One region of the Duganella rhizosphaerae genome, then DNA from elsewhere that is predicted to be linked to it. Evidence: predicted binding sites of a transcription regulator. Region 1 holds the regulator's gene; each other region holds the start of a gene.
What was found. Region 1 encodes HrcA, which represses chaperone genes, less so after heat shock. Its sites were predicted from a motif close to TTAGCACTCNNNNNNNNNGAGTGCTAA; they were not measured.

Region 1 (3,271 bases):
CGACGGCGTGCTGCGCAGCGCCAGCGTGGCGGCCGGCGCGCGCACGGCCATCGGCTGCGGGCGCTGGTCGATGACGATGTCGGGGCAGGCGGGGGCGTCGATCAGCACGCGCGCCACCGCCGCGCCGTGCTCGCCCAGCACCACGAAGGAGGAAAAGGCCGGCGCCTGGCCGACGCCGGCGCAGCCGGTCAGCACGGCGCTCAGCAGGGGCGCCGCCCAGCGGCGGCAAGTCGTCACGAACGTTGTCAAAGGCACGGCGGCTCCAGCTTGGTAATCCGATAATTTACCATGCCGTCGCCGGCTCGTCGCCATCCCGCGATCGGTGCGACAATACGCAGATTCCACATTTCTGTCTGCCCGCCATGAGCCCACGCCGCCCGCACGTCCTGCTGTTCGACCTTGACGACACCCTGTGGCCGATCGCCCCGGTGATCGCGGCGGCGGAAACCAGCTGGCACGCCTGGCTGGCCGAGCACGCGCCGGAAGTGACCCAGCGCTACTCGATCGCCGAGCTGCGCGCGCGCCGCATGGCCTTGCTGGAGCAGCGGCCGGAGCTGGTGGTCGACCTGTACCGGCTGCGCCGCGTGGCGCTGGAGCAGGCCTTCGCCGAGGCCGGCGCCGACGCCGCCCACATCGACGGCGCCATGCAGCACTTCCACCTGCGGCGCAACGCCGTCACGCCGTACGCCGACGTGCTGCCGGCGCTGGCCGAGCTGCAGGCGATGCTGCGGCTGGGCGTGATCACCAACGGCAACGCCGATCTTGAAGTCATCGGCCTGCACCACCATTTCGAGACCGTGCTGGCCTCGGCGCGCTTCGGCCGCGCCAAGCCCGACCCGGCGATCTTCCTGGCCGCCTGCGCGGCGATGGGGGTGGCGCCGCAGGACGCAGTCTACGTCGGCGACGACCTGCGGCTGGACGTGCAGGGCGCGCAGGGCGCGGGCCTGCGCGCGGTGTGGATGAACCGGGCCGGCAGTACGGCGCATCTGGAGGCCGGCGTGGCGCCGGACGCCATCTGTGCAAGTTTCGATGCACTTCTGGCATGGGTGCGGGGGCAAATGCAGCATTGACGCCACGCAACGGCCCCTGTCCGGCGCAGAGCGTGCATAATAAGCAGAAATACCATCAGTGAATGAACATGCAACTCGAACCACGCGCACAAACCCTGCTCAAGGCTCTCGTCGAACGCTACATCGCGGACGGCCAGCCAGTGGGCTCGCGCGCCCTGTCCAAGATCTCCGGGCTGGACCTGTCGCCGGCGACCATCCGCAACATCATGGCCGACCTGGAGGAACTGGGCTACGTCGCCAGTCCCCACACCTCGGCCGGCCGGGTGCCGACGCCGCGCGGCTACCGCATCTTTGTCGACACCCTGCTGACGGTGCAGCACCTGGACGAGCAATCGGTCGAGGGCCGCATGCGGCTGCAGGCGCCGCAGCCGCAGAAGATGATCGCCAACGCGGCGCAGATGCTGTCGTCGCTGTCGCAGTTCGCCGGCGTGGTGCTCAGTCCGCGGCGCGAATCGGTGTTCCAGCAGATCGAATTTTTGCGGCTGGGGGAGAAGCGCATCCTGCTGGTGATCGTCGGCCCGACCGGCGACGTGCAGAACCGGCTGCTGCTGACCGACGTCGACTACAGCCCGGCGCAGCTGGTCCAGTCGGCCAACTACATCAACCAGAACTACGGCGGCCTGGCCTTCGACGAAGTGCACATGCGGCTGCAAAACGAAGTGCGCCAGCTGCGCGACGACATGGGCCGGCTGATGCAGGCGGCGGTGGAGGCGGGCAGCGAGGCGATGGCCGACAGCTCGGACGACATGGTCATCTCCGGCGAGCGCAACCTGTTGTCGGTGAGCGACCTGTCGTCGAACATGACGTCGCTGCGGCAGATGTTCGACATGTTCGAGCAGAAGACGGGATTGATGCAGCTGCTCGACGTTTCGAGCAAGGCCAGCGGCGTGCAGATCTACATCGGCGGCGAATCGAGCCTGGTGCCGATGGACGAGATGAGCGTGGTCACCGCGCCCTACATGGCCAACGGCAAGATCGTCGGCACCCTGGGCGTGATCGGCCCGACCCGCATGGCGTATGAGCGGGTGATACCGATCGTCGACATCACGGCCAAGCTGTTATCGAACGCGCTCAGCCATAACTAAACCCGGCAAGGCGGGGTCTGACCCCGTACGGGGTCAGACCCCAGGCTCAGTCGCCGTGCGGGGTGAAAATCAAGCGCGGTGCGGACAGGCGGTCTTGGTGCAGTTGCCGTAGATCGCCAGCGCATGCTCGGCGATCTTGAAGCCGCGCTCCTTGGCCACGATCTGCTGGCGCGATTCGATTTCCTCGTCGAAGAATTCTTCCACCCGGCCGCAATCGAGGCACACCAGGTGATCGTGGTGCGAACCTTCGTTCAATTCAAAGATCGCCTTGCCGGTCTCGAAGTGATTGCGGTTCAGCAGGCCGGCCTGCTCGAACTGGGTCAGCACGCGGTACACGGTCGCCAGGCCCACGTCCATATTGTCGGACAGCAGGATCTTGTAGACATCCTCGGCGGTCAGGTGGCGCACTTCGCTGTTCTGGAAGATGTCCAGGATTTTGAGGCGGGGCAGCGTAGCTTTCAGGCCGCTGGCCTTCAGGTCGGTAGGATTGTTGCTCATGATGGCGACTCTTAGTGTGATTGGCGATAGCGAGCCGACAGTTTAACGCACTCCGGCAGCCGCCGCACCATCGGCGCCGCGACGCGCCCTCCGGCGTGAAATTTACATTTGCAATGTTTTACAATTAATCTTTATAAAACAAGGACATAGTTCCGGATTTGCTGGATAATGCCATCTCTCCGAGTGCCCGCGCAGCCCCATCTCGCACCTTGTGCTTTATGATATAGCGTTTTTCGGCACTTCCGCTCGATCAGATTGAGGACAACCATGCGCGTCACCCAGGCTTTATCGCAGTCTTTGTTGCACCGTTTCACCCGTCGCGCGCCATTGCTCGCCGGCGCTGTTTGCGTCGCGCTGGCCGCGGGCGGCTGCGCGTCCAACACCACGCTGGGCGAGAAATCGACCGACGTGAAGGAAACCGGCACGACGCTGGACGCCAACAAGGGCGCGCAAACCACCACCATCACCAAGCTGCAGAAGTTCATGTGGTTCTTCTCGCCGTATCGCCCCGACATCCAGCAGGGTAACTTCGTCTCCGAAGAGATGTTGTCGCAGCTGAAGGCCGGCATGACGCGCGAGCAGGTCCGCTTCATCTTCGGCACCGCGCTGCTGACCGAC
Region 2 (3,271 bases), on a different contig from region 1:
CTGCTCGATGACGAACGCGCGGTGCGGCTGGACCTGCCGGACCGCATCGCCGTGCGCGGCGACGCCGAGCTGCTGTGCCAGGTGTTGCAAAACCTGGTCAGCAACGCCGTCAAATATGGCTTGCCGGGCGGCTGGATCGCGCTGTCGGCCCGGCACCAGGACGAACAATGGCGCATCGACGTCGGCAATGCATCGAACGGCATCGCCGCCGAACACCGGCACCGGCTGTTCGACCGCTTCTACCGGGCCGACCAGGCCCACCAGCGCCGCGTGCCGGGGGTCGGGTTGGGTCTGTCGCTGGCGCGCGACATCGCCATCGCCCACGGCGGCAGCCTGGACCTGGCCGAGGCGGAGCCGGGCCGGGTGCGCTTCCGGTTGACACTGCCCGCGGCCTGAGCCCTGGCGGCGAACGCGGTCAGGCCGGCAGCGGCGCCTCGTTGCTGTCGGCCAGCTGAGCCCGCAAGTCCTGCCAATTGTCGTCGCCGATCATGCCGGACGCTTCCAACACGCCGTCATGGCCGACCATCAGATAGGCCGGCGAGGCCATCATGGCGTTCAGCAGCCGGTAGTCGCGCAGCGTCACCCGCAGCACCCGCGACAGCGGGAAGGCGCCGCCCAGGAACTGGCGCACGCGCCAGCCCGGCTCATGGCTGACGATCCAGATCGCCAGCCCGGCTTGCTCGGCCTGCGGCAGCATCTGGCCGATCTCGGCCAGCTTGGTTTTGCACTTGGGGCATTTGCTCGACAAGAACAGCAGCGCCGAAGCCTGGCCGCTGGCGCTCAACCCATGTGTTGCGCCGCCGGCCAAGACACGCGCCGGCACCTGCGGCACCGGCTCGCCTGGCCGCAGCGGTTCCGGCGTTTCGCGCTCGCGCCGACTCGTTTGCAGCACCGACAGCGTCAGCTTGAGGTTGAGCGCCAAGCCGCAAGCGAGCAACGCCAGGGTGAGATAGAGTATCTGGCTATCCATCGCCGGGGCTCAATAAGTGGACGATTTCATGGAAGTGGACCGCGATCACGCACACCAGCAAGCCCAGCGAGGCCGCCAGCAGCGCGGCGTGCAGCGGCAGCGCCGCGCCGGCCGGCAGCATCAGGCCGGCGCCAATCGCCGCGATGACCAGCCCATTGCGCAGCAGGTCCAGGCCGGACAGGGAACGCTCCGCCTCGCCGAAGCAGCTGCAGCGCACCACGCTTTGCGTAGAGAACTTGTACCCGACCAGCGCCGTGAACCCGCACAACATCAGCAGCGCGGCCAGCAAGCCGGTGCGCGCCAGGCCACCGAGCAGCAGCGCGGCCACCGCCAACTCCGCCACCGGAATCGCCGGCGCCACCAGCGCGCGCAACGCCGGGCCCATGCCGAACAGGCTGGCCAGATTGTCGCGGAAGCCGGCCAGGTCGCGCAGCTTGGCCGTGGCGGCGGCCAGCATCAGCAGGGCGACGAAATAGCGCAGGATCTCACTCATGAATTGGTCAACGTTCATCGCGGCCAACGCTCCACAGTCCAGTTTTGCGAGTAAGACTGTCGAAAAGTCTCTGTTTGCATCTTGGCAATAGTAGGAGTTTGCATAAACATTGTCAACTTCAATACCAAATAAGAAAACATTCCATTTAAGGCACATATCTGCGTCATTTTTGCGCTTATTTGCACACACACCAACCTTGCGTCTTGAAATACGGCAGGGTCGTCCCTATAATTGGCACTCGTTCCAAGGGAGTGCTAACAGCGCTCTCGGCCAAACTTTCCGCCTCAGCAACCTTGTTGGTGTGGCAACAAACTGTACCATTGTTAATTTAAGGAGTTTTGTATGAACCTTCGCCCTTTGAACGATCGCGTAATCGTCAAACGCCTCGACCAGGAAACCAAAACTGCGTCCGGCCTGATCATCCCTGATGCGGCTGCTGAAAAACCGGATCAAGGCGAAGTACTCGCCGTCGGCAATGGCAAGATTCTGGAAGATGGCAAAGTCCGTCCGCTGGATGTCAAGGTAGGCGACCGCGTCCTGTTCGGCAAATACGCCGGCCAAACCGTCAAAGTCGACGGCCAGGAACTGATGGTCATGCGCGAAGAAGACATCATGGCAATCGTCGTCAAGTAATTGACACGCACGTTTGCAATCGTACTCACCTAATTCTGGAGAAACAACATGGCAGCTAAAGAAGTAATTTTCGGCGACGCAGCGCGCGCCAAAATGGTTGAAGGCGTCAACATCCTGGCCAACGCGGTCAAAGTCACGCTGGGCCCTAAAGGCCGTAACGTGGTGCTGGAACGTTCGTTCGGCGCCCCTACCGTCACCAAGGACGGCGTGTCGGTCGCTAAAGAAGTCGAACTGAAAGACAAGCTGCAGAACATGGGCGCGCAAATGGTCAAGGAAGTTGCTTCCCGCACCAGCGACAACGCCGGCGACGGCACCACCACCGCCACCGTGCTGGCCCAGGCCATCGTGCGCGAAGGCATGAAGTTCGTTGCCGCCGGCATGAACCCGATGGACCTGAAGCGCGGCATCGACAAGGCAGTTGCTGCCACCGTCGAGCAGATCGCCATCATCGCCCGTCCATGCACCACCACCAAGGAAATCGCCCAGGTTGGTTCGATCTCCGCCAACTCGGATTCGTCGATCGGCGACCGCATCGCTGAAGCGATGGCAAAAGTCGGCAAGGAAGGCGTCATCACCGTGGAAGACGGCAAGTCGCTGAACGACGAGCTGGACATCGTTGAAGGTATGCAGTTCGACCGCGGCTACCTGTCGCCATACTTCATCAACAACCAAGAGAAGCAAGTCGCTATACTGGACAATCCATTCGTCCTGCTGTGCGACAAGAAAATCTCGAACATCCGCGATCTGCTGCCGGTACTGGAACAAGTCGCCAAAGCCGGCCGTCCACTGCTGATCATCGCCGAAGACATCGAAGGCGAAGCGCTGGCGACCCTGGTTGTGAACAACATCCGCGGCATCCTGAAAACCTGCGCAGTCAAAGCCCCAGGCTTCGGCGACCGTCGCAAGGCCATGCTGGAAGACATCGCGATCCTGACCGGCGGTCAAGTGGTTGCTGAAGAAGTCGGCATGACCCTGGAAAAAATCTCGCTGGAAGAGCTGGGCCAGGCCAAGCGCATCGAAATCGGCAAGGAAAACACCATCATCATCGACGGTGCCGGCCAAGCTGAAAGCATCGAAGGCCGCGTCAAGCAAATCCGCGTGCAGATCGAAGAAGCGACCTCGGACTACGACCGTGAAAAACTGCAAGAACGCGTGGCCAAGCTGGCCGGCGGCGT
Region 3 (3,271 bases), on a different contig from region 1:
CTGTAGCTGATGTAGCCGGCCCAGACGCAGACGGCGCCGACGCGGCAGCGGCTGTCGTTGACGCGCTCCAGCTTGAGGCTGGGCGCGCCGGCGGTGGCGCCGCTGACGCCGGGCGTGGCGGCCGGCGCGATGGCCACGCTGGCGCCCTGGGTCAGCACGTAGGTCTGCGAGAACGCCTGCGGCGCGGCGGCGGCGCGGTTGACGGCGGACGCGGAACCGCAGGCATGCAGCAGGGCCATCACCGCCACCAGCAGCGGCAGGATGATCAACTGCCTTAACAATGTAGATTTCATAAATACCTCTTCCCTCGAAGTAGACGGCAAGCTTAGCAAAAAGATCATGCCGGCGGCGCACGAACCGCAGCTTTGCAGCGCTGGGTCAAACTATGTGCCGTAGAATAGGGGCCCTGAATCACATTGACTGAACAAAATGAAAAAGACTGGCATGGCGAAAAGCGACGCTAAAAAATTAATGGGCCAGATGTCCGCCCCTGGCGCCGCCAGCTTCGGCAAGGTGGCCGAGGTGGTCGACAAGCGCGAGCAGCGCAAGCGCGATCAGGCTTTGGGGCTGGTGCCGTTCGCGGTCAAGCTGAACGGCGACCTGGTGCAGCAGCTGCACGCCAGGGCGAAGGAACGTGACGTCGACCTGAACCAGCTGGTCGGCGAGCTGCTGGCGCAAAGCCTGGCAGCGTAAGACAGGAAAAGCCGCGCGGCGCGAACCGGGCGGCTTTTTTTACCCCGCACTGCCAACTGGGGTCGGACCCCGTTCGGGGTCCGACCCCCAGGCGGCGCAGCAAGCGTATCGCTCACTGCAGACGGGGTGGGTTCAGACGTAAGCGGCCAGCGAGCCCTTCATTTTTTTCAGCGCCGCCACTTCGATCTGGCGGATGCGCTCGGCCGAGACGCCGAATTCCTCCGCCAGCGTGTGCAGCGTGGCGCCGGAGCCGTCGTCGTTGGCCAGCCAGCGGCTTTCGACGATGCGGCGCGAACGGGCGTCGAGCTTGCCCAGCGCTTCTTCCAGGCCTTCCGATTGCAGGCGGGTCACCTGTTCGGCTTCCAGCACGCGGGTCGGCTCGCTGGCCTCCGACGACAGGTAGGCGATCGGCGCGAACTTGTCGTCTTCGTCGTCGTTCGGCGATTCCAGCGCGATGTCGCGGCCGCTCAGGCGGGTTTCCATCTCGATCACTTCTTCGCGCTTGACGTCCAGCAGCTTGGCCAGGCTGTCGATCTGGGTCGGCGTCATCGCGTCCAGGCCGGTCTTGTGGCTGCGCAGGTTGAAGAACAGCTTGCGCTGCGCTTTCGTGGTCGCCACCTTGACCAGACGCCAGTTTTTCAGGATGTACTCATGCATCTCGGCCTTGATCCAGTGCATCGCGTACGACACCAGGCGCACGCCCTGGTCCGGATCGAAGCGCTTGACCGCCTTCATCAGGCCGATATTGCCTTCCTGGATCAGGTCGGCGTGCGGCAGGCCGTAGCCCAAGTAGCCGCGGGCGATCGACACCACCAGGCGCAGGTGCGACAGCACCAGTTCCTGGGCGGCGCCGAGGTCGTTCTTTTCCTTGAGGCGCTTGGCCAGCGAAATTTCATCGTCGTGCGTCAGCATCGGCAGGCGATTGACGGCCGAAATGTAGGCGTCCAGGTTGCCCAGGTTGCCAGTGAACCCGAGTCCCAGGGCGCTATTGGTCGCAGGTACCAAGGCAGTCGGTGCGGACATCATAGTCATATTCATTCCTTCGCTCGATGATATTGCTTATTCTTAATGTTGCTTGATGCTGTAGAGAACTGTTTTGCTCTTCAGTCCACGTATATTAGCACTCTCCTTCGTTGAGTGCCAATCACCCGATATTAATTACTTCGATAGCAAAAGGCTATGAGGTTTTTCAGCATCATGGTGGTCTTTGATCAAGCATGCGCGCCGGAGCTTAGGCAGGACTTAATGCTAGGCGGCGGGGAGGGAGCCTTCCGTGCGCGCACGCACGGAAGGGCGGGGGATCAGTTCAGGCGGGACAGGTGGCGCTGCACCGACAGCAGCGCGCCGACCAGGCCCAGGCCGGCCGACAGGGCCAGCAGGCCGGCCATGGCCAGCGGCGGCAGCGGCGCCAGCTGGAATTCGGAAGCGTACAATCTTGCAAATTCGGCAATCGCGATGTTCAGCGGCCGCAGCGCCAGCGACACCGCGCCCAGCGCCACGCCGCCGGCGCACAGGCCCAGCAGGGCGCCGGTGTAATAGAAGGGACGGTGGATGAAGCTGTCGGTGGCGCCGATCAGCTTGGACACCAGGATTTCCTCGCGCTGGGTCATCACCTGCAGGCGGATGGTGTTGAAGATCACCGCGATCACCACCGTGCCCAGGGTGGCCGCCAGCAGCAGCAGCGCCAGGCGCAGCACGTTGAGCAGCGCCGCCAGCCGCTTGACCCAGGCCGAATCGACCTGCACCGTGTCGACGCCGGGCAGGGCGCGGATCTGCTCGGCCAGCTGGTCGACGTCGCCGCCGGCCTGGGCGTTGCGGAAGGCGTCCAGCTTGAGCACATAGCTGTCGGGCAGCGGGTTGTCGCCCAGCGTGGACAGCACGTCGGCCAGGCCGCTCTTGTCCTTCAGTTGGTCGAGCGCCTTTTCGCGCGGGGTGAAGATGATCTTGGCCTGCTTGTCGCGGACGGTCTGGCGCAGCGCCACGGCCAGCGCCTCGGCCTGCTCGCGCGGGGTGTCGAGCTTGAGGAACACGCTGATCTCGGGATCGACCGACAGCTGCTCGGACATCGGACGCACGTTGTCGAGCAGGGTGACGCCGGTGAACGGCAGCGCCAGCGCGATCGCCACCACTAATATGTTGAACAAAAAGCCGCCCGGCGAGCGGCGCAGGTGGACCAGCGCCGCGGCCAGCGCGTAGCGGTGTTGTCGGAACCACAGCGTCATGCCGGCACCTCCAGTTGACCTTGCTTGAGATGGATGACGCGCGCGGCCGCGTCCAGCATCTGCTCGTCGTGGCTGGAAATCAGGCAGGTGACGCCGACCGAATGGAAGGCCTTGAGCGCGTCGAGCACCTGGTTGGCGCTGGCGCGGTCCAGGTTGGCGGTCGGTTCGTCGGCCAGGATCACTTGCGGGCGGTTGACGATGGCGCGCGCGATCGACACCCGTTGCTGCTCGCCGCCGGACAGGGCCAGCGGCTGGGCGTGGGCGCGCTCCAGCAGGCCGACCTTGTCGAGCGCGGCGCGGGCGCGCTGCTCGGCCTGGGCGCGCGAGGCGCCCGTCACCAGCAGCGGCAGCATGAC

Region 2: a site for HrcA is predicted at 1,695-1,721, ahead of groES (co-chaperone GroES). Genes of this name have one in related genera too.
Region 3: a site for HrcA is predicted at 1,811-1,837, ahead of rpoH (RNA polymerase sigma factor RpoH). Genes of this name have one in related genera too.

What each region holds. Positions count from the first base shown of each region.
Region 1 is NZ_BPWK01000007.1:126,786-130,056, forward strand. It holds gene RUGAMON1_RS16665 (metallophosphoesterase) at 1-255, opposite strand, end outside; gene RUGAMON1_RS16670 (HAD family hydrolase) at 363-1,070, shown strand; gene hrcA (heat-inducible transcriptional repressor HrcA) at 1,139-2,155, shown strand; gene fur (ferric iron uptake transcriptional regulator) at 2,225-2,653, opposite strand; gene RUGAMON1_RS16685 (outer membrane protein assembly factor BamE) at 2,921-3,271, shown strand, end outside.
Region 2 is NZ_BPWK01000012.1:203,239-206,509, forward strand. It holds gene RUGAMON1_RS23540 (sensor histidine kinase) at 1-396, shown strand, start outside; gene RUGAMON1_RS23545 (hypothetical protein) at 416-970, opposite strand; gene RUGAMON1_RS23550 (MauE/DoxX family redox-associated membrane protein) at 963-1,463, opposite strand; gene groES (co-chaperone GroES) at 1,806-2,096, shown strand; gene groL (chaperonin GroEL) at 2,145-3,271, shown strand, end outside.
Region 3 is NZ_BPWK01000002.1:269,444-272,714, forward strand. It holds gene RUGAMON1_RS05145 (hypothetical protein) at 1-293, opposite strand, end outside; gene RUGAMON1_RS05150 (hypothetical protein) at 430-693, shown strand; gene rpoH (RNA polymerase sigma factor RpoH) at 826-1,725, opposite strand; gene ftsX (permease-like cell division protein FtsX) at 1,995-2,915, opposite strand; gene RUGAMON1_RS05165 (cell division ATP-binding protein FtsE) at 2,912-3,271, opposite strand, start outside.